Regions from separate parts of the Planococcus rifietoensis genome, predicted to be linked through region 3. Evidence: riboswitches for the same ligand, from Rfam matches in the RefSeq annotation. Region 3 holds a riboswitch; each other region holds the start of a gene.

Region 1 (6,896 bases), 1.7 Mb from region 3:
TGTATTCCTAAAAATGGGAAGTTGTGTTTCATATAAGCGGCCATTGAAACGGCAAGCTCTGGGTTGCGATTGTCCTCAAAGCGTGAGATAAGGGCATCTGTGTCCCATGGTTTTTTCATTTCCAAAAACCTCCTAAAAAATGGTTTGATATGTGATTGTAACCATACGGGAAATAAGGGGACTTCGCCTGGCATTGCTTCGGCGAATCTCAAAAAGGACGCCTGTTTTGTTCTATGCTATCATAAAATAATAACGAAAATGGAGGCAGGGCGATGATTTATGTTGGATTGACGGGCTGGGGAGATCATCCAGATGTCTATAGCCCCGGCTCGAAACAAAAAGATAAATTGGTCGATTACAGCGCGCATTTTCCGATTGTGGAACTGGATTCTTCATTTTATGCAGTCCAGCCTGAGCGCAATATCAGCAAATGGATCCGCGAGACACCGGACAATTTCCAATTTGTCGTAAAAGCTTATCAAGGCATGACGGGGCATCAGCGCGGGGAGAACCCATTCGCGACCCGCGAGGAGATGTTCGAAGCTTACAGGTTGTCTGTCAGGCCGCTTAAAGAAGCGGGAAAGCTGGCGATGGTGCTGTTGCAATTTCCGCCGTGGTTCGACTGCCAAAAAGATCATGTCGATGAAATCCGTGCGATCATCTCGGAGTTGCAGGAATTCGACTTGGCAATCGAATTCCGCCATCAGTCCTGGTACGCAGACGGCATGAAAGAAAAGACGCTGGAATTTCTCCGCGAGCACGGCTTGATTCATTCGGTCTGTGATGAACCGCAAGCGGGGGACGGTTCGATCCCGCTTGTTCCGGAATCCAGCCGCAAAGATAAAGTGCTGCTGCGTCTGCACGGGCGCAATGTCCACGGCTGGCTGAATCCAGGCAATGCCGAAAAATGGCGGGAAGTGCGCTATCTCTATGATTACAACAGCAAAGAACTAGAAGAAATCAGCCGGGCTGTAAAGCGTCTTGAACAACAGGCAGAGCAGGTATATGTAATCTTCAATAATAATTCAGGCGGGCATGCAGCGGGGGATGCGAAACAGTTCCAGCAATTGAACGGTTTGCATTTTGAGGGATTATCCCCGAAACAGCTTGACCTGTTCGAAGGCGGATTCTGATGGTATTCCTGATCCTTCTAGTGACCGGACTTGCTTCTGGGATTGTTGGGGCGCTCATCGGGCTTGGTGGAGGCGTCATATTGGTGCCGGTGCTGCTGTTCCTCAGCTCCTCGGTCAGCTTGTTTCCAGACTTATCGCCTCAACAGATTGTCGGGCTCTCGGTCGTCATGATGATTTTCACCGGTTTGTCTTCGACGATTGCCTATATGAAAGTTGGCACTGTCGATTACCGGAGCGGTTTCATTTTCTTTCTTGGCAGTGCGCCGGGCACGATTTTAGGCGCCTTCGTTAACCGCAGTCTGGATGTGCCGTCCTTTCAATTGTATTTCGGCCTGCTATTGGTGTTCTTATCGCTGCTCCTGTTGCTCCGGGATCGCTTGAAGGCGGTGAGCTGGTTTGTCGATCACGGCAAAAAGCAAAGTTTCCATGACCGCAAAACCGATCAGCAATATGTCTACGGCTATCCGATATGGTTCGCGCTCGTGTTGACCTTCTTCATCGGCTTTGCTTCCGGGCTATTCGGCATCGGCGGCGGTTCGATCCTCGTTCCCGCCATGATCTTGCTATTTTTATTTCCGCCTCACGTAGCTGTTGGAACGTCGATGCTGATGGTCTTTCTATCGGCCATTGTCAATTCCATCACGCATATTTCACTCGGCAATGTCCCGTGGATCTATACCTTAGCCATCATCCCCTCAGCATACATCGGAGCGAAGATCGGGGCGAGGCTGAACCGCAGCATCAAATCCGAGACTCTGGTTGTCGTGCTGCGGCTCGCATTATTATTACTCGGGCTCCGCTCGATTTACGAAGGAATTTTCAGTTCATAATGAGGTGTTTGACATGAGTGAAACCATCCATATTTATCATACGAACGACCTGCATAGCCATTTTGCGCACTGGCTCCGCATCAAATCCTTGCTGACGGAACGCAGGCGCTGGCACGAAGAAGCGGGCGATGTGTGTTTGGTGCTCGATATCGGGGACCACGCTGACCGGTCGCATCCGTTTACGGAAGGGACGGCTGGCAAAGGCAATGTCCAGCTGCTCAATGAAGCCGGATACGATGCTGTGACCATCGGCAATAACGAAGGGATTACGCTGTCTAAAGCAGAACTGGACGAATTGTATGTGCAGGCAGATTTTTCCGTCGTGGTCGCCAATTTATTGGATTTAGACGGCAAGCAGCCAGAATGGGCAAGCCCCAATCGGGTCATCGTAACGAATGATGGCACAAAAATCGGGCTCGTTGCAGCAACGGCAGAATTCACCCCGTTTTACCGCCGCCTTGGCTGGCAAGTGACAAACGGCAGGGAAGCGATCAAACGGGAAGCAGCGGAAATCCGCGAGTCGGTCGATTTTCTCATCTGCCTGTCCCATCTCGGCATCAGGGAAGATGAACTGTTGGCTGCAGAATGCCCGGAACTCGATGTCATCTTGGGAGCGCATACCCACCATCTGTTCCACCAAGGAAAAGAAATTGGCAAAACCTTGCTCGGTGCTGCCGGCAAGTTCGGCTATTATATCGGCCATATTGAAATTGATATAGCGACACGCAAGATGACAGCAGAAGTGATCGAGACCGACCAGTTGCCAGAAGCCGATGAAGGGTTCAATGAATACTTGGTCGGCATCGGCAAGCAGCAGATGGCGGAGACGGTTTTCTATAATGACCACCTGTTGAAAGCAGAATGGTTCAAGCCCTCTCCGATGGCTGAGCTGTTTGGCGATGCTTTGGTTTCGTTCGCTTCGGCAGATTGCGGATTGTTCAATGCCGGAATTTTCATGGAAGATATGCCGCAAGGGGAAATGACGCGCTACGATTTCCACCGCATGTTGCCGCATCCGATCAATCCGTGCGTGATCGATCTCAGCGGTGCGGAGCTCAAGGAAATTTACGTCCAATCCTTGAACGAAGACTGGCCGCAGCTTGAGCTCAAAGGCATGGGCTTTCGCGGAGCGGTGTTCGGCCGGATGATTCACAGCAACATGGAGATGGATGAACATCAATTATGGGTCGGGGGCAAGCCTGCTGACCCCGATCGTATCTATCGGCTGGCGACGCTTGACCTGTTTACGTTCGGCTATTTTTTCCCGGCTTTGAAGCGTGCGCCGAAAAGTTACTTCATGCCTGAATTCCTGCGTGATGTGTTTGGTGATTATTTTCGCATGAAAGCTATTAAATAGAAGGAACATTCAAAATGGACTGTTAGTTGATTTCGTGTGCTTTTTGGGCTATGCTTTTTATGAATTAGATATCGATGGGTAGAGGCTGCAGCCTTCATCAGTAGAATGTGCGAGTTTGACCGCGTTGACCACATTCGAAAGGGAAGCTTGCCGAAATCACCGTTTCCGGGTCAGGGGAGCGGCGATTGGGGACATTTCGAACAGGAATGCCACTGTCATTTGCAGTGAGTTGCAGATGGAGAGCTACAGGGTTGTTTGATGCTTGTGCACACAGACGAATTGTAGGAAGCCGGTTTATCCCTTGGATAAGCCGGCTTTTTTGGTCTAAGCCTTACCATCAAAATGAATAGGAGGAAATCTAATTATGGAAAACACTATCTTTTCGATACTGCCGCCGATTATCGCGATTGCGATGGTTCTGTTGACGCGTCGTGTGTTGCTGTCGCTCGGCGTCGGCATCGTGGCAGCTGCGCTGATCTTGACATCGTTTGCACCGATTGAGGCAGTGAATGAATTATTTACTTCATTTGCGGTGATTTTTTGGAATGAGGGCTTCAACGCTTACAACGTTTTCATCATCTTGTTCTTATTGCTGCTGGGTGTCATTACAGCATTCGTCAGCCTGTCCGGCGGCAGCCATGCGTTTGCCGATTGGGCATCTGCGCGTGTCAAAACACGCCGCGGGGCGAAGTTGGTTACCGTATTTCTTGGTATCTTGATTTTCATTGATGACTATTTCAATGCTTTAGCAGTTGGGCAAGTTGCACGGCCGATTACGGACCGCTATAAAGTATCGCGCGCAAAACTTGCTTATTTCATCGATTCTACTGCGGCGCCGATTTGTGTCGTGTCTCCTGTCTCTAGCTGGGGAGCTGCAATCATCGGCATCATCGGGACGATCCTGGCTGGACAGACCTTCCTGGATTATTCTGCACTGGAAGCGTTCCTGTGGATGGCACCGATGAACTTCTACGTCATTGCGGCACTTGCCATCGTGTTCTTCGTCGCGATCCGTGATGTAGATTTCGGGGAAATGAAAAAGCATGAACGCCTGGCGATTACCGAAGGCCAGCTGTTCAATCCGGATAAAGTAATTCCAGGGGAAATGAAGGAAGAGTTCCCGAGCCATTCGCATGGCCGCGTCCGTGATTTGCTATTGCCGATCCTGTTATTGATTGTGGGAACGGTCACAGCGATGATGTGGACAGGATATGTAAATGCAGGAGGAGTCTTCGACATTTGGCTCATTTTTGAAAACACGGATGTTCCTTTGTCCTTGCTTGCCGGTGGGTTGATCGGGGCGCTCGCTGCAATCGTCTTGTATGCGATGCAAATCAAGCACAATGAAGCGGCAGAAGCGCATTGGATCGCCAGAGGCATCTGGGCGGGAATCCAATCGATGGCGGGCGCTGTCTTCATCCTAATCTTTGCCTGGTCGCTAACGTATTTGATTGATGCGTTGGAAACAGGTACTTTCTTGGCTGATGCTGTGGCTCGTGGCAATGTGCCAACGAGTGTCTTGCCGGTCCTATTGTTCTTGTTAGCTGGCGTCATGGCATTTTCGACGGGCACTTCCTGGGGATCGTTTGGGATCTTGTTGCCGATTGCCGGCACGATCATGATTCAGGCAGAACCGGAACTATTGCTCGCTTCCTTGTCGGCTGTATTGGCAGGGGCAGTATTTGGAGATCATTGTTCACCGATCTCGGATACGACGATTTTGTCGTCAACAGGCGCAGGAAGCAATCATATGGACCATGTGGTCACGCAACTTCCGTATGCATTGACTTCTGCAGCGATTGCAGCAGTAGGGTATATCGTCATAGGCTTCACCGGCTCCTTGCCTTTGGCTCTTGGAGCGGTGGCCATCACCTTGGCAATACTATTCGTTTTCTGGTCTAAGCGCACAACCTTAATGGAAAAACATGAACAGAACTAAGATTTGAAAGCCGGAGATATTCTATCTCCGGCTTTTTATTATTGTCGTAATAGTTTTTTTGAAAAATTTTCAGAAATTATCTTTACTTTGAACAGGGTCCTAGTTATACTAAATTTAGATTCCAAAATAATCTGAATATAAACAAACTTCCTATTTTTCTGTTAAAAAATTGGAAGTTTACAACAAAGGGGGAAGAGAAATGGAACGTTCTACATGGGGAACGAGAGCCGGTTTTATCATGGCGGCGGTCGGTTCAGCAATAGGACTAGGGAATATTTGGCGATTCCCGTATGTAGCATATGAAAATGGTGGGGGCGCATTTTTTATACCGTATTTGTTTGCTCTTTTAACAGCCGGGATTCCAATCCTTATATTGGAGTTCACTATCGGCCATCGTTATCGCGGATCCGCACCACTTTCATTCTTTAGAATGAGCGGTAAGAAAGCAGAATGGCTCGGATGGTGGGCGATGTTCGTATCGTTCGTCATTTCAGTGTATTACGCGGTCATCATTGCTTGGGCGATTCGATACACGCTGTTTTCGTTCAATCAGGCGTGGGGGGAAGATACAGAAGGGTTCTTATTCAATGATTTCCTTCAATTGACCGTAAGTCCAGGCGAGACGGGGGGAATCGTCTGGGGCATTTTCATTCCATTAGCGATTGTCTGGATCATTACGCTCGGCATCTTACTTGCCGGTGTCAAAAAAGGGATCGAAATGGCGAACCGTATTTTCATCCCGACTTTGGTTGTCATTTTCACGATAATCGTAATCCGTGCGGTCACATTAGACGGGGCAGCGCTTGGACTAGAGGCATTCTTCGAGCCGAACTTCGATGCCATCATGGATCCGACCGTTTGGGTCGCGGCTTATGGGCATATCTTCTTCAGTTTATCGGTTGCTTTTGCGATCATGATCACTTACTCAAGTTATCTGCCGAAAAAATCGGATATCACAAACAACGCGTTCATTACCGGATTTGCAAACTCAAGCTTTGAGTTGCTTGCTGGTATCGGGGTGTTTGCGGTACTCGGTTTCATGGCGACGCAATCCGGCGTAGAAGTGGCGGATGTAGCATCTGCAGGCGTCGGCTTGGCATTTGTTGTATTCCCGGCGATCATCAATGAATTCCCAGGATTCAATGGCCTCTTCGGCTTCTTGTTCTTCCTGTCATTGACGCTTGCGGGACTGACATCACTCATGTCGATCACTGAAACTTACGTAGCTGGATTCAGCGAAAAATTCGGCATCTCGCGCCGCAAAGCGGTCGCATTCGGCGGCGGTCTTGCCGCATTGATCTCTATCTTATTTGCTACTCAAGGCGGATTGTTCTTCTTGGATATCGCCGATTACTACATCAACCAATTCGGTGTTGCCGCAGTTGGACTGGTGGAAGTTATCATGGTGGTCTGGATCTTGCGCAAAGCGGGCGATCTTCAGAATCACGCCAACGAGATTTCTGACATCCATCTCGGCGGCTGGTGGAAATTCAGCTTGGGCGTTATCACACCACTCGTTCTCGGCTATATGATGTTCGGCTTGCTGCGTTTGAACATTTTCCAGCAATTCGAAACGGAAACAGGAAACTATGAAGGCTATTCCAATATGTTCACTTTATTCGGCGGTGTGGCGGTTG
Region 2 (6,896 bases), 1.7 Mb from region 3:
ACGACTGGCGTGCTTTGCCGTTGATGACCATTGAACATGCGCCACAAACTTCCTCAAGGCAGTTCATGTCCCAGTTGACTGGAGTTGTTTTCTTCCCGTCCATGTTGACCGGGTTGCGCCGAATTTCCATCAATGCGGAAATGACGTTCATGTTGGCGCGATATGGTAATTCGAACTTTTCCCAGTACGAACTTTCGTCAGTAGAGTTCTGGCGTTCGATTTCGAAAATAACCGTTTTTGCTGCTTCACCCATGGTAAATTAGCTCCCTTCTTATTGCTATGCTTTCGCGGAATAATCGCGTTTGCGTGGCGGGATCAAGCCAGTGTCGACTTCTTCATAATGGAAGATCGGCGCATCGTAACCGTTGAATTTCGCCATAGTCGTCTTCAAGAACTCCTCGTCATTACGTTCCGGGAATTCCGGCTTGTAATGAGCGCCGCGGCTTTCGTTGCGTTTCAACGCACCGATAGTGATGACACGTGCTAAATGTAGCATATTTTTCAGCTGGCGAGTAAACATTGCGCCTTGGTTGCTCCAAAGTTGCGTATCCGTCATGCTGATGTGGTTAAAGCGTTCAAGAAGCTCCTGGATTTTACGGTCTGTTTCTTCAAGGCGGTCATTATAGCGAACGACCGTCACATTGTCCGTCATCCATTCGCCCAGTTCTTTGTGCAAGACGTAAGCATTTTCAGTTCCGTCAAGCGCTAAGATTTCATCCCATTTACGCTGCTCTTCAGCTTCATGCTTCGCGTAAATATCGTTTGGCAAGTCTTCGGCCAATACTTCCAAGCCCTTGACATACTCAAGGGCATTCGGTCCAGCGACCATGCCGCCATAGATGGCTGACAAGAGCGAGTTAGCGCCGAGACGGTTCGCACCGTGCTGGGAATAATCGCATTCGCCGGCTGCCAAAACGCCAGGGATGTTCGTCATCTGATGATCGTCGACCCATAACCCGCCCATGGAATAATGGACTGCTGGGAAAATCTTCATCGGAACTTTACGCGGATCGTCGCCTGTGAATTTCTCATAGATTTCGATGATGCCGCCCAGTTTGATGTCGAGTTCTTTCGAATCTTTATGGGAAAGGTCCAAGTACACCATGTTCTCGCCGTTGATGCCGAGTTTTTGGTTAACGCACACATCGAAGATTTCGCGTGTCGCGATATCACGTGGGACCAGGTTTCCGTATGCTGGGTATTTTTCTTCCAGGAAGTACCAAGGCTTGCCGTCTTTATACGTCCAGATCCGTCCGCCTTCACCGCGCGCAGATTCTGACATCAAGCGGAGCTTGTCGTCGCCAGGAATTGCTGTCGGGTGGATTTGGATGAATTCGCCGTTCGCATAGTAAGCGCCTTGCTGGTACACGATCGATGCAGCAGAACCTGTGTTGATGACAGAGTTTGTGGATTTTCCGAAGATAATCCCCGGTCCGCCGGTTGCCATGATGACAGCATCCGAACGGAACGATTTAATCTCCATTGTCGTCAAGTTCTGTGCAGTGATTCCTCGCGAAACGCCTTCGTCGTCGATGACGAGGCCCAGGAATTCCCAGCCTTCATATTTTGTGATCAAGCCTGCGACTTCGTAGCGGCGGACTTGCTCATCTAATGCATATAGCAATTGTTGGCCCGTTGTCGCGCCGGCAAATGCCGTTCTGTGGTGCATCGTGCCGCCGAAACGGCGGAAGTCAAGAAGCCCTTCAGGCGTACGGTTGAACATGACGCCCATGCGGTCAAGCAGGCGGATGATGCCAGGTGCTGCATCAGCCATTGCTTTAACCGGCTTTTGGTTAGCTAGGAAGTCACCGCCGTAAACGGTGTCATCTAGGTGAATTGCTGGGGAATCCCCTTCACCTTTTGTATTCACCGCTCCGTTAATGCCGCCCTGTGCGCACACAGAGTGAGACCGTTTAACTGGAACGATGGAAAATAGATCGGCAGGTGCTCCTGCTTCGGCAACTTTGATCGCTGCCATTAGGCCAGCTAGGCCCCCACCGACGATAGAAATTTTGCCTTTCGCCATTGTAGTGTTCACTCCTCTTTTAATTCACCAATGTTTGGGACATCCTTAAACGAATGCAAACAATGCTCTGATACCAATGATCGATAATACAATAAAGACTAGAAGTGTGAAGTAAGTTGAGTAGCGCTGTGCTTTCTCTGAAACCGTGATTCCCCACGTTACAAAGAAAGACCACAATCCGTTCGCTAAGTGGAACGTTGCGGACAGGACACCCAATACGTAAAAGGCGAACATAAACGGATTCGACAGGATGTTTTCCATCATGTTGAAATCTGCCTCTGCTGCACCAATCGCAACTTGGAATCTTGTCTCAAACACGTGCCATGCGATAAAGACCACAAGGAAAATCCCGGTGTAACGCTGTGCAACAAATAAGATGTTGCGCATGTAGCTGTAATGCCCCGGGTTGTTTTTCGCTGTGAACGCTATGTATAATCCGTAGAAAGCATGATACATGAGCGGCAAGTAGATGACGAAAATCTCCAGGAAGATGACGAATGGAAGATTTGCCATGAAGTGGGCAGCTTGGTTAAACGCTTCCACGCCTTGCGTAGCGAAATGGTTGACGATCAAATGCTGCGTCAAGAACAATCCGATTGGAATGACCCCGAGTAAAGAATGCAGCCTGCGCATTAAAAATTCACGATTGTTATCCAAAAATTTTACCCCCCTCAAAAACATTAGTTGGCAGCGCAAATTTTTCCTATATCAGGAAAATATCTCTGCGTTGCTATAAGCATCATGTACAAGAATATGACATATTTATTGTACTCCCCCCCTCTAGGAGCGTCAAGGCAAGGAACCCTTTTTAGGCGCATCCAGTCTAGGGTTTGTAAAGGTTTTTACGGATATTAAATAGGAAAGAATTCATGAAAAGCTATATTTTTATTTCGAAACAGGCGAGATATAGGCATCCGTTTCACTGTTTTATAAGCTTATATAGGACTGCAATGGCATGATTTCAAATTTGAACAAAATGTGAATTTTTACACAAAATCTTGGGAACGCAAAAAAGCCCAGCTTGGCTGGGCTTTTTGCTTATCTGACAGACGCTGGCGTCAGTCCATATGCATCGTGAAGCGCATTTGCTGAGCGTTCCATTTCACTCGCCGGCACGACGACAGAGACTTTAATTTCGGAAGTGCTGACCATTTTCACAGGCACATCCTGCGTGCGAAGAATATCGAACATTTTTGCTGCGACGCCGGGATTCGACACCATGCCGGATCCGACGATCGACACTTTCGCCAAGCCGGTTTCGATATCGATAGTGTTGTAGCCGATTTTTTCCTGTGCTTCCGACAATACGCGCTGGGCTTCTACCAGGCTGTCTTCTTTGATCGAGAAGGAGACAGACGGCGGAAACTCCTCACTGATGCTTTGCACGATGATATCGACATCGATCAAGTGATCCGCCAGAGTCGTGAAGATATTGGCAAGCGAGCCGTTGAACGGCTTTGTATAGCTGACCGTGATGCGGGCGATGTCTTTTTCAAATGCCACACCGCGCACAATTAGATTTTTTTCCACAGTGATCACCTCTTGAATGATAGTCCCCGGTTCATCCGAGTAGCTGGCCCGTACAGAAAGGGGCACTTGGTTGTTCTTGGCGAATTCCACGGCGCGCGGATGAAGAACCCCCGCCCCGAGATTGGCTAATTCGAGCATTTCGTCGTATGAAATCTGTTCAAGTTTGCGGGCGCCTGTGACATAACGCGGATCGGAAGTGTAGACACCGTCAACATCCGTATAGATTTCGCATTTTTCAGCGCCTAAAGCAGCCGCCAGCGCCACAGCAGTCGTATCGGATCCACCGCGGCCAAGCGTCGTGATGTTGCCGTTCTTGTCGACGCCTTGGAATCCTGCGACCACGCAGAACAAGCCGAGTTCAAGCGCTTCCTCTAAACGCTGCGTATGGATCGTTTCGATGCGTGCATTCCGCGGAACGGATTCCGTTTCGATTCCTGCCTGCCAGCCTGTGAAGCTCAAAGCATCATGGCCGAGTTTTTTGAATGCCATCGCCAACAGCGAAATGGTCACTTGTTCACCAGTCGCGAGCAGCATGTCCATTTCACGCTTTGGCGGCTCTGCGGAAATCTCTCCCGCAAGGCCAAGCAGCGTGTCTGTCGTTTTGCCCATCGCCGAGACGACGATGACGACGCGTTTGCCTTGTTGTTTTTCCCGGATAGCGCGTCTTGCCACGCCTACGATTTTCTCCGGGGACGCCACGGACGTCCCGCCGAATTTCATTACGATTGTTGTCATTCTCTCCACTCCCACTTAAGATAAGTGGCCCTCAACAAAAAAGAGGCAACTCGCCGATTGCCCGGCAAGCTACCTCTCTTCTCATGTACGATTTCAAACGTCCATGTGAGATAGCCCTCCAGAGTCAAACTCTGACAGCCCTGCATTTCTTAAATGCAGGACCAGCATACACGCAAGCAGTGCGCATAAACTTCGGCGGGCGTCCCTTTCGGCATCCTTCACAGATTCTGCAAATCTCGGAATGCATACTATTGACGTCCGCTCCTCTATCATCACTTTTTACAAGTGATTCAATTGTGTTATTACAATACCACGAAGTTATTCTTGTTGCAACGGCTGTTCTTTGAAATGCCGTTCGATTTCCATGGCCAGCTTCTCAGGAATGCCGGCCTGCTGGATCTCGCCGGCGTTCGCTTCCTTGATTTTCCGGACGGAGCCGAAATGCTTGAGCAATTGCTGCTTGCGTTTCGGGCCGACGCCTTGCAAACCGTCGAGCGCAGATTGAATCGAATTCTTGCCGCGCAATTGGCGGTGGAACGTGATGACGAAGCGATGGACTTCGTCTTGAATGCGCTGCAATAAATAAAACGCTTCACTTGTGCGCTTCAGTTCCACCATTTCAACCGGATTGCCATACAACAACTGGGACGTTTGGTGCTTGGCATCTTTTGCAAGGCCAGCAATCGGGATATCGAGGCCGAGTTCGTCTTCAACGATTTCGCGCGCCGATTCGATTTGGCCTTTGCCCCCATCGATGATGATCAAGTCGGGCAGCGGCAAGCCATCCTTCAGCACGCGGCTGTAGCGTCTGCGGACCACTTCACGCATTGCCGCATAATCATCGGGCTTTTGCGCAGAGCGGGTTTTGTATTTCCGGTAATCTTTCTTCGATGGTTTGCCGTCAATAAAGACGACCATCGCAGACACGGCATCCGCCCCTTGGATATGGGAGTTATCGAATGCTTCAATGCGTAGCGGCGTGTGAATGTTCATCGCTTCACCCAATTCGTTGCAAGCGCCAACCGTCCGTTCTTCCTGGCGCTCGAGCAATTGGAATTTCTCCTTGATGGCAATTTCCGCATTCTTGCGCGCAAGCAGCACCAAATCTTTCTTCTTGCCGCGCTGAGGGACAAGCACTTTCGCGCCGAGCCATTCTTTCAGAAATTCCTCGTCTTCCGCTTCTTGCAGCAGGATCTCATTCGGTTTGATATGGTCCGGCTTTTCATAGAACTGGCCAAGGAAAGTTAAAAACTCTTCTTCCGGGTCGCGATATAACGGGAACATCGACACTTCGCGCTCGATCAGCTTTCCTTGGCGCACGAAAAATACTTGCACGCACATCCAGCCCTTGTCGACAGCGTAAGCAAAGACGTCACGGTTGGTGAAATCGTTCATGGCCATTTTCTGTTTTTCCATTACCGATTCGATGTGGCTGATTTGGTCGCGGTATTCTTTCGCCCGTTCGAACTCCAGATTCTCCGCCGCTTCACTCATCTTCTCGGTCAGCTCCTGCTTCACTTCGCGGAAGCCGCCATTTAAGAAGCGGCTGATGCCGTCGATCATTTCACGGTACGTATCCTTCTCTACCGGCTTGACGCAAGGCGCGAGGCATTGCCCAAGATGGTAATACAGGCAAACGCGGTCCGGCATCGTATGGCATTTGCGGAGCGGATATAAACGATCCAGCAGTTTTTTCGTCTCGCTCGCTGCATAGGCATTCGGATAAGGGCCGAAGTATTTCCCTTTATCTTTTTTGACCTGTCTCGTGATGACCAATTTCGGGTGGCGTTCCCCTGTAATTTTCAAATACGGATAGGTCTTATTGTCTTTCAGGCGGATATTGTATTTTGGATCATGTTTCTTGATGAGCGTCAACTCAAGGATAAGCGCTTCCTTGTCCGAGGAGGTGACGATGTATTCAAAGTCTTCGATCTCGTTGACAAGCCTTTGTGTTTTCGTATCGTGGCTGCCTGTAAAATATGAACGCACACGATTTTTCAACACTTTCGCTTTGCCGACATAGATAATCGTCCCTTGCCGGTCTTTCATCAAATAGCAGCCCGGTTGGTCAGGTAAAACCGCGAGTTTGTGTTGCATCATTTGACTTTTCATTTTATCACCCTATTTAAAAAACCGGGTTCCACGAATGGGACCCGGTTTTGGAATTATGCGTGTTTTTCAACCAATTCAGCCAAAGCTTCTTTTGGACGGAAGCCGACGACTTTATCGACTGTTTCGCCGTTTTTCATCAAAAGAAGTGTCGGGATGGACATGATGCCGTATTCGCTAGCTGTCTGTTGGTTTTCATCAACATCCAATTTCACGATTTTCACTTTGTCGTCCATATCTGCATCAAGTTCTTCAAGAACTGGCGCGATCATTTTACAAGGCCCACACCATGCTGCCCAAAAGTCGACCAATACGAGTCCTTCTGAAACTTCCTGTTTGAAATTCTGATCTGTTCCTTTAACGATTGCCATGTATAATTCCTCCTTAAGTGATAACCAAACTATATTTCGATTATAGCAGACGTGATTTACGCTAGCTATTTATTTGCCTAGTCCTTCCATACCCGGCTGTTGTTGGCGTTAAACTGCCTGGATTT
Region 3 (6,896 bases):
CAAAGATAAAGTCTCCTGTAGGTCGACTTTATCTTTCCTGTGGATTAGCGAGACGACCGAGACCCCGCAAGGAATGAATGAGCGAAGCTAAACTGAGCTCATTCATTTGCGACGCATCTGCCACGCAGATGTGGGAGCACAAGGGTTTCACAGCGACTGAGGAGGCTTGGGCGCGAGCCCACGGAAAGCGAGCGGTAAGCTTCGGAAACACGTTTTCAGTGGTTTCTCCACATCTAATTATAAGTTTTCGAAAAACAAGCGCAACACGTCCGCGCCGCCGATGAATGTGCCGAGCGAACTGCCGAGATTGGTCAATACGATCACCAGCAATACACGTGTCACTTTATTGTCCCAAAAGCCTTTGACGGTGAACACGTCTTTCGACAAGGTATCGAAATCCCCAACATTCGGCCGGCGGACAAAAGCTTGCGTGAGCCCTGAAAACCAGCCCGCCGCAACGAGCGGATTGAGCGATGAAATCGGCGCGGCAACAAAGGCGGTGAGGATCGCAAGCGGGTGGCCGAAAGCGACCGCCGCACCAATCGCGGCAAGCGTGCCGTTCCAAAGAATCCAGCTAACCGCCTGGTCAAATCCAGCGGCCGGGTTTGCATAAAATGTATACGCAATTATCGACAAGATGAGCAGCGGAATGGCCCAACCGATAATCTTCGGCCATTTCGATTTTTTTGGCACTTCGTTGAGCGCCTTCAAATCCTGCTCTTGATGGATTTCACGCGTGATGCCGGGAATATGGGCGGCACCGAGAACTGCGACGACCTTTTTCCCAGGCGCTTCTTTGATTTTTTGCGCCAAATACTGGTCGCGTTCATCGATAAGCGGCTTTTTGATGCGCGGGAAGGCTTTCGTGAAATCGTCCATCACCGCGTTCAATGTATCTTGCTGCTTCATCTTCTCCAGTTCCTCTTCGGAAATCGATTCCTTGCTGAAGATGCTGAAAAATACAGACGAAATCAGCTGGGTTTTCCCCATCAGCCCGATATTGCCCCAAATGCGCGAAAACGTCACTTGGATATTGCGGTCGGCAAGGACCAGCTCTGCTCCGGTCTCTTCTGCCGAACGGATGCCCTGGATCATTTCCGAACCGGGCTTGATGCCGAACTGGTCAGCTAGACGGTTTTGGAATGAGGAAATGGCCAAGTTCATCAATAACAGGCTTGCCTTCTTGTCCTTGATAATTTTAAAGATATCGGTTTCTTTCCATTTCTTATCCTGCATGACCGATTCATAGCGCTGTGCGTCGAGTTCGATGCACACGGAATCCGGCCGTTCGCGTTCGACGACTTCCTTTACCTGCTCTGCGCTCAGTTTGGACACATGCGCGGTGCCGATCAAAATCAATTGTTTGCCGTCCACTTCGAGACGGGTGATATTGTCTTCGGTCATTATTTCTTGTGTCATGAGTGTACTTCCTTCATAGAATAGGATTTCTTCTTCATTTACGGTTGCCGATGAAAAAGACTGTCTATTCTTTATAATGAATCACCAAGCGCAAAATATCAATCTTTTCGAAAGCTTATAATTCTGGCGCGTTAAACGTATTGCCCTCATTCAGATCACCGGCACGGAAGCCTTTATAGAACCATTCCTTACGCTGTTCAGAAGTGCCGTGAGTGAAGCTTTCTGGTACAGCGTAGCCACGCGTTCGCTTCTGGATTGTATCGTCGCCGACCGCACTGGCAGCCGTCAGGGCTTCTTCCAAATCCCCTTCTTCCAGATAGCCCAAGCCTTGAGCATGATGCGCCCAGACGCCCGACAAATAATCCGCCTGTAATTCCAAGCGCACTTGCAATTGATTGTATTCGGTCTCGCTCAGCTGATTTCGCGCCTGCTGGACATCCCCAAGCACGCCAAGCAGGTTCTGCACGTGATGGCCGACTTCATGCGCGACGACGTACGCCATTGCAAAATCACCAGGTGCGTTGAACTGACGCTCGAGTTCATCGTAAAAGCTTAAATCGATGTATAGCTTGGAATCCGCCGGGCAGTAAAACGGCCCCGTTGCAGAACCGGCCATGCCGCATGCTGACTGGACGCTTCCGGAAAACAGCACCAAAGTCGGCTCGACATATTCCATGCCTTCTTCAGCAAACACTTCCGCCCACACCTCTTCTGTATCTGCGAGGACGACCGATACGAAATCGGCCAGTTCTTCTTCCCGCTCACTTGCCACATATGGTTCCGAAGTAGAAGTTCCTCCGCTGTCGCCGAGTATCGCTCCCGGGTCTCCCCCGAGAAACGTGATCAACAGGACAATCAGCAAGCCGCCAATCCCGCCGCCGGCAAGAACTGGCCCGCCAACACTGCGCCCTCTCCTGTCTTCTACATTCCTGCTGCCCGCTCGCCCTTTCCATTTCATAACCGAAACCCTCTTTCCGCATCCATTTTAATAAAGCTATACCCGTTTCATTAGAAACTTTAATCCCATCTTGGCAAGCGGTAGACCAAAAATCGTTCGCGTGGATCGTCCGCCCCCACTGGCAGCGCAATATCGCTGATCAATTCAAAAGCAGTACGCCGGTCGAGGAAATCGGTATACTCGATTGCCGGATAAAATAAAATCACTTCGACTTCCCGGGGATGATCGGCTACTGATGCCAAAATCTTATCTACTACCGTCATGAACACCGGATCGGAAAACGGATTGAAAAAATAAAACCAGCGGTCATCCGGATGGATCTCATAATCTTGTGCATAGCCGTTAATGAACTCGATATCCGGTTTTCCCTTAAAGCGCTGCAAATTCCGCAGTGCGGCTTCGTGAAGCGAAGGGTCGACTTCCACTCCTGCAGACGCCGTCCCGAACAAATGATGTGCAAAGAAATTCAAACGCCCTTTGCCGCTCCCGAAATCGACCAGCCTGCCATTGCCCTTCAGCGGATGTGCCTTGAACAATCTATCCAGCCACGCATAGGGCGTCACTTCGAAACGATGTTCATGCATCGACGCGTTAAAGCCCATCTGCTCCCCACCCGTGTGGATATTCAATTGCCGATCCATTTGATGATCGTCCATCTGTTTGCCTCCTTTAATCTATTGAGAGCAGTTCAAGCCGCAGCTTTCTATTCCCACATTTTGCAAAATAAAAAATACTTTTTCTCTTGCCATTCCCATTTCTTTCTGTTATATTACAGCTAATTCAATAATTTCTTGCTTCCTTAGTGGAGCGAGGATAGAGGCGCAAAAACCATCAGTACGCAATCCGAGGAGTATGAGCTCTTAAGAAGATTGCCGAAAGGGGGATTTGCCGAAGCGGCAGGATGCTCATATTCCTGTGCGCTGGTTCTGCACTGAAGAAGTGTCGGACTGTCATATAGGAAACTATATGGAGGGCTATCTGACGAACAGGAACGATTGGTAAACATTGTTTCTAACGGCAGCAACGGGCCCCCGTTGCTGCCTTTTTGTTTACTCCGGACCGGCCCCCACCTCTAACTTTTGAAAAAAACTTAGAAAAGGGTGTGTTCTCTATGAAATTCGGTCAAGTGATCACTGCGATGGCGACGCCATTCGACTCAGACGGTGAAATCGATTTTCAGGCAACAACAAATCTCGTGGAATATCTAATCAATAACGGTTCGGACGGCATCGTCGTCGCCGGGACAACCGGCGAATCGCCGACTTTGTCAACAGACGAAAAAGTGGCACTGTTCGTCCATGTTGTCACTGTCGCAGACGGGCGTGCAAAAATCATCGCGGGCACCGGCTCGAACAATACGCGCGCTTCGGTCGCTTTGACCCAGCAAGCAGAGCAAGCGGGCGTCGATGGCATCATGCTCGTCACCCCTTACTATAACAAACCATCACAGGAAGGCATGTACCGCCATTTTGAAGCGATCGCAAACGCGACGGCGCTTCCGGTCATGCTCTATAATATTCCGGGCCGCAGCGTCGTCAATCTATCAGTCGATACCATCGTCCGCTTGTCGCTTATCGACAATATCACCTGCGTGAAAGAAGCGAGCGGAGATTTGGATGCTGCTTCAGAAATCATTGAACGCACAAGCAGCGACTTCGCCGTCTATAGCGGCGACGACAGCCTGACTTTGCCGATGCTTTCTATCGGCGGAACGGGCATTGTCTCAGTGGCTTCGCACATCATCGGCAATGACATGCAGGAGATGATCAAATTATTCCGCACAGGCGATACAGCTGGAGCCGCCGCGCTTCACCGCAAATTGCTGCCGACGATGAAAGCGTTGTTCGCAGCACCGAGCCCAAGCCCGGTCAAAGCGGCGCTCAACCTATTGGGCGTCCCGGTTGGCGGCGTACGCTTGCCGATGCTCGCATTAACAGAAGAAGAAACTGCTACCTTGCAGCAATTCCTGCCGTCCGCTAAACAAGACGCGGTCACCAATTAAAAAAAAGCTTCGCAGATCCGTTGTTTCAGGGTCTGCGAAGCTTTTTCAATTATAGACGTTTTCCAGGGCGCGCTTCAAACTGCCCCCAATGTTCAATGTCCGCACATCCACGCCGAGTGTGGTCAAGGATTGCGCAGTCTCCGGACGGATCCCCGTCAACACCGCTTTGACACCGATCAACTCCAGCGACTGGATGATCTTAATGACTTGATCGGCCACCATCGTATCGACCCGGATCACTCCTGATAAATCGACAATCAATGTATTGATCTTCAATTCACTTGCCGACAAGAGCGTGCGCTCCAAAATATAACGCGCCCGGTCGATTTCAATGCTGCCGACGAGCGGCAAAATGGCGACCGAATCGCTGATTGGGACGACAGGTGCCGACAATTCCAGAAACTCCTGGCGTGCTGTCGCTAAATTGCGTTGATAAGAAGTCGTATACGCATGGGTATAGGAATACGTCGCATGATCTAAAAGCGCATGCAATAATTCCGCCGCATCATACGTTATTTCCGGGGAAATAGCCAAACGGCGGCCTTCACTTTTAATCAAGGTCGCAATGTGCTTCCGGTACAATGCCGTTTCAGCAAGCGCCACATCCAAGGTCATGCCGTGCTCCAAGAAAAAGTTCCCGGTGGCGGTTCCCCACTTTGACATATCCGCCATGATTTCTTCTTCGCGGCAGCTGTTCTGCAAGGATTTGCCGAGCAATTCAATGAATCGAACGCGCTCTTCCAACACCAGTGCCGAAAACTCCCGGTTGCTTTCCACCAGTTCTTTCGGCAAAGCCGCATGCCGCTCTTCCTGAATCAATTCCGCAATCATATATTTTTCTTCTTCCACTCGTTTACCGAATAACACCATTTCTTTTTCCATTGGTACCTCCGTCAATTGCTGCTCGCTTTATTTCTTGCAACGGATTCATTATACCTAATCTTCTATACAAGAAATAGCTTTTTGCTTTTACTGAGAAAAAAATGCCTGCCGGTTGGCAGGCATTTTCAGGTATTATTTTGCAAATAATTGTTTCAATGTTTCAGAAGAAACGGCTCCTTCGCCGCCGAGAATTGTGTAGAAGGAATCTGGTGTTTCGAAGTTCTGGATTTGTTGTTTAGATGCTTCAGATGGCGTTTTTGCAGTCAAAACTAATGCTCCACCGTATGAAGCTGCTAAAGCACTCCCCGACAATGCATCCGGATAGTTTGCTCCTGTAGCAATAAAGGTTTCACTTTGATTTTCGATGAATCCGAACTCTAGTGCGAATTCATTGAATTCTTTATTTGTCTCATAACGAGTTTTTCCAGCGATACGGATTGGGTCTACGAACAAGTCTTCAACTGCCGGCCCAACTGCACCTTCACCGCCAACGATGATTGGCCATTCTGGCTGGTTCGCTTTGATGTAATCAGCAACGACTGTTGGTACAGCGCCTGATGCTGGTACTAGAAGGATTGGATCTGCATAATAGCCTGCAGCTGGAGAAACAGACAATGAATCAGCAAAGTTTGCGCCAGTCGCTACATAAAGAGTATCCCCCATGCCCACTTCTTCTGCGATATTAACAGCAGTCTCATAACGTGTTTTTCCGTTGATACGCTCTACATTGATCTTAAGTGCTGAGATTTCTTTTTGTACTTTTTCAGAAATTGCGCCAGTTCCACCTACCAAGATAACTTTCTTTGCGCCAAGGCGCTTCAGCTCAGCAGCAAATCCTGTAGGCAATGAATCTTTTTTCGTCAAAAGTAAAGGAGAGTAATATGCGCCAGCCAATGGTGTTGCAGCCAATGCATCCGGGAAATCCCCGCCTGTTGCTACAACGACTGTTTCAACACTGTTATCAGGCCAGTCCTGAGAGACTTCCAAGCTCGTCTGGTAGCGATCGCTTCCAGCAAAACGGTAAGAATTGTCTTCAGTAAGTTCAGCTGCAGATGCTGCACCAGTCGGTAAAATTGCTCCAAGAGCCAAAGCTGCAGTCAATGCTGCAGTCGTCAAAACTTTGCTATAAGTCATCGTTATTCGTTTCCCCATTCTGTAATGTATTCATTTCTTTTCCAATTATATGATATTTTATGAACATTACAATAGGTTTACAAAAATATTTTTTAGTAGGCATAAATACTTCTTCGCCACTTCAATTTAAACAATAATTTAATAACTCCACAGATTCTTCTTCAACTTCTCATTCATGACTCTTATCCTCTTCTTCAAATTTCCTAAGCTGTGCCAAGGTTTATGAACTCTCGCTTTCCGGGTACATAAGCCATAACGCAGACACGGCAAAACATTGACCTTACAGGAGGATGCTATTATGCAAAAACACGGCCATAAATTGATCGGCACGTTTGATGTGCAGGCGGAAGTGATCCATGAGATAGGTGAATTGAAAGCACAAGGATATAAGGAAGAAGATATGTACGTCGTTGCTTTGAACGGACAACAACTGCAAATGGTACAAGGGCAGACGGATGTCCATTTAAATACGGACGAGGGCGATTTCATGGACAAGTTCAA

The links. A riboswitch is a leader RNA that binds a small molecule or an ion and turns the genes downstream of it on or off. The one in region 3 is predicted to bind lysine.
Region 1: it holds a riboswitch for lysine, as region 3 does, so the genes downstream of both, AUC31_RS04365 (Na+/H+ antiporter NhaC family protein) here and dapA (4-hydroxy-tetrahydrodipicolinate synthase) in region 3, are expected to answer to the same signal.
Region 2: it holds a riboswitch for lysine, as region 3 does, so the genes downstream of both, AUC31_RS05350 (aspartate kinase) here and dapA (4-hydroxy-tetrahydrodipicolinate synthase) in region 3, are expected to answer to the same signal.

Annotation. Positions count from the first base shown of each region.
Region 1 is NZ_CP013659.2:912,507-919,402, forward strand. Features, by position in the region: gene AUC31_RS04345 (DNA alkylation repair protein) at 1-119, opposite strand, end outside; gene AUC31_RS04350 (DUF72 domain-containing protein) at 273-1,133, shown strand; gene AUC31_RS04355 (sulfite exporter TauE/SafE family protein) at 1,133-1,963, shown strand; gene AUC31_RS04360 (bifunctional metallophosphatase/5'-nucleotidase) at 1,977-3,320, shown strand; lysine riboswitch at 3,392-3,574, shown strand; gene AUC31_RS04365 (Na+/H+ antiporter NhaC family protein) at 3,685-5,259, shown strand; gene AUC31_RS04370 (sodium-dependent transporter) at 5,459-6,896, shown strand, end outside.
Region 2 is NZ_CP013659.2:1,100,294-1,107,189, reverse strand. Features, by position in the region: gene sdhB (succinate dehydrogenase iron-sulfur subunit) at 1-253, opposite strand, end outside; gene sdhA (succinate dehydrogenase flavoprotein subunit) at 278-2,026, opposite strand; gene AUC31_RS05355 (succinate dehydrogenase cytochrome b558 subunit) at 2,072-2,683, opposite strand; gene AUC31_RS05350 (aspartate kinase) at 3,065-4,291, opposite strand; lysine riboswitch at 4,395-4,568, opposite strand; gene uvrC (excinuclease ABC subunit UvrC) at 4,610-6,403, opposite strand; gene trxA (thioredoxin) at 6,457-6,771, opposite strand.
Region 3 is NZ_CP013659.2:2,755,061-2,761,956, forward strand. Features, by position in the region: gene AUC31_RS13605 (TraB/GumN family protein) at 238-1,404, opposite strand; gene ypfJ (KPN_02809 family neutral zinc metallopeptidase) at 1,535-2,377, opposite strand; gene AUC31_RS13615 (class I SAM-dependent methyltransferase) at 2,437-3,033, opposite strand; lysine riboswitch at 3,184-3,362, shown strand; gene dapA (4-hydroxy-tetrahydrodipicolinate synthase) at 3,489-4,379, shown strand; gene AUC31_RS13625 (STAS domain-containing protein) at 4,425-5,261, opposite strand; gene AUC31_RS13630 (cell wall-binding repeat-containing protein) at 5,394-6,395, opposite strand; gene AUC31_RS13635 (DUF2382 domain-containing protein) at 6,694-6,896, shown strand, end outside.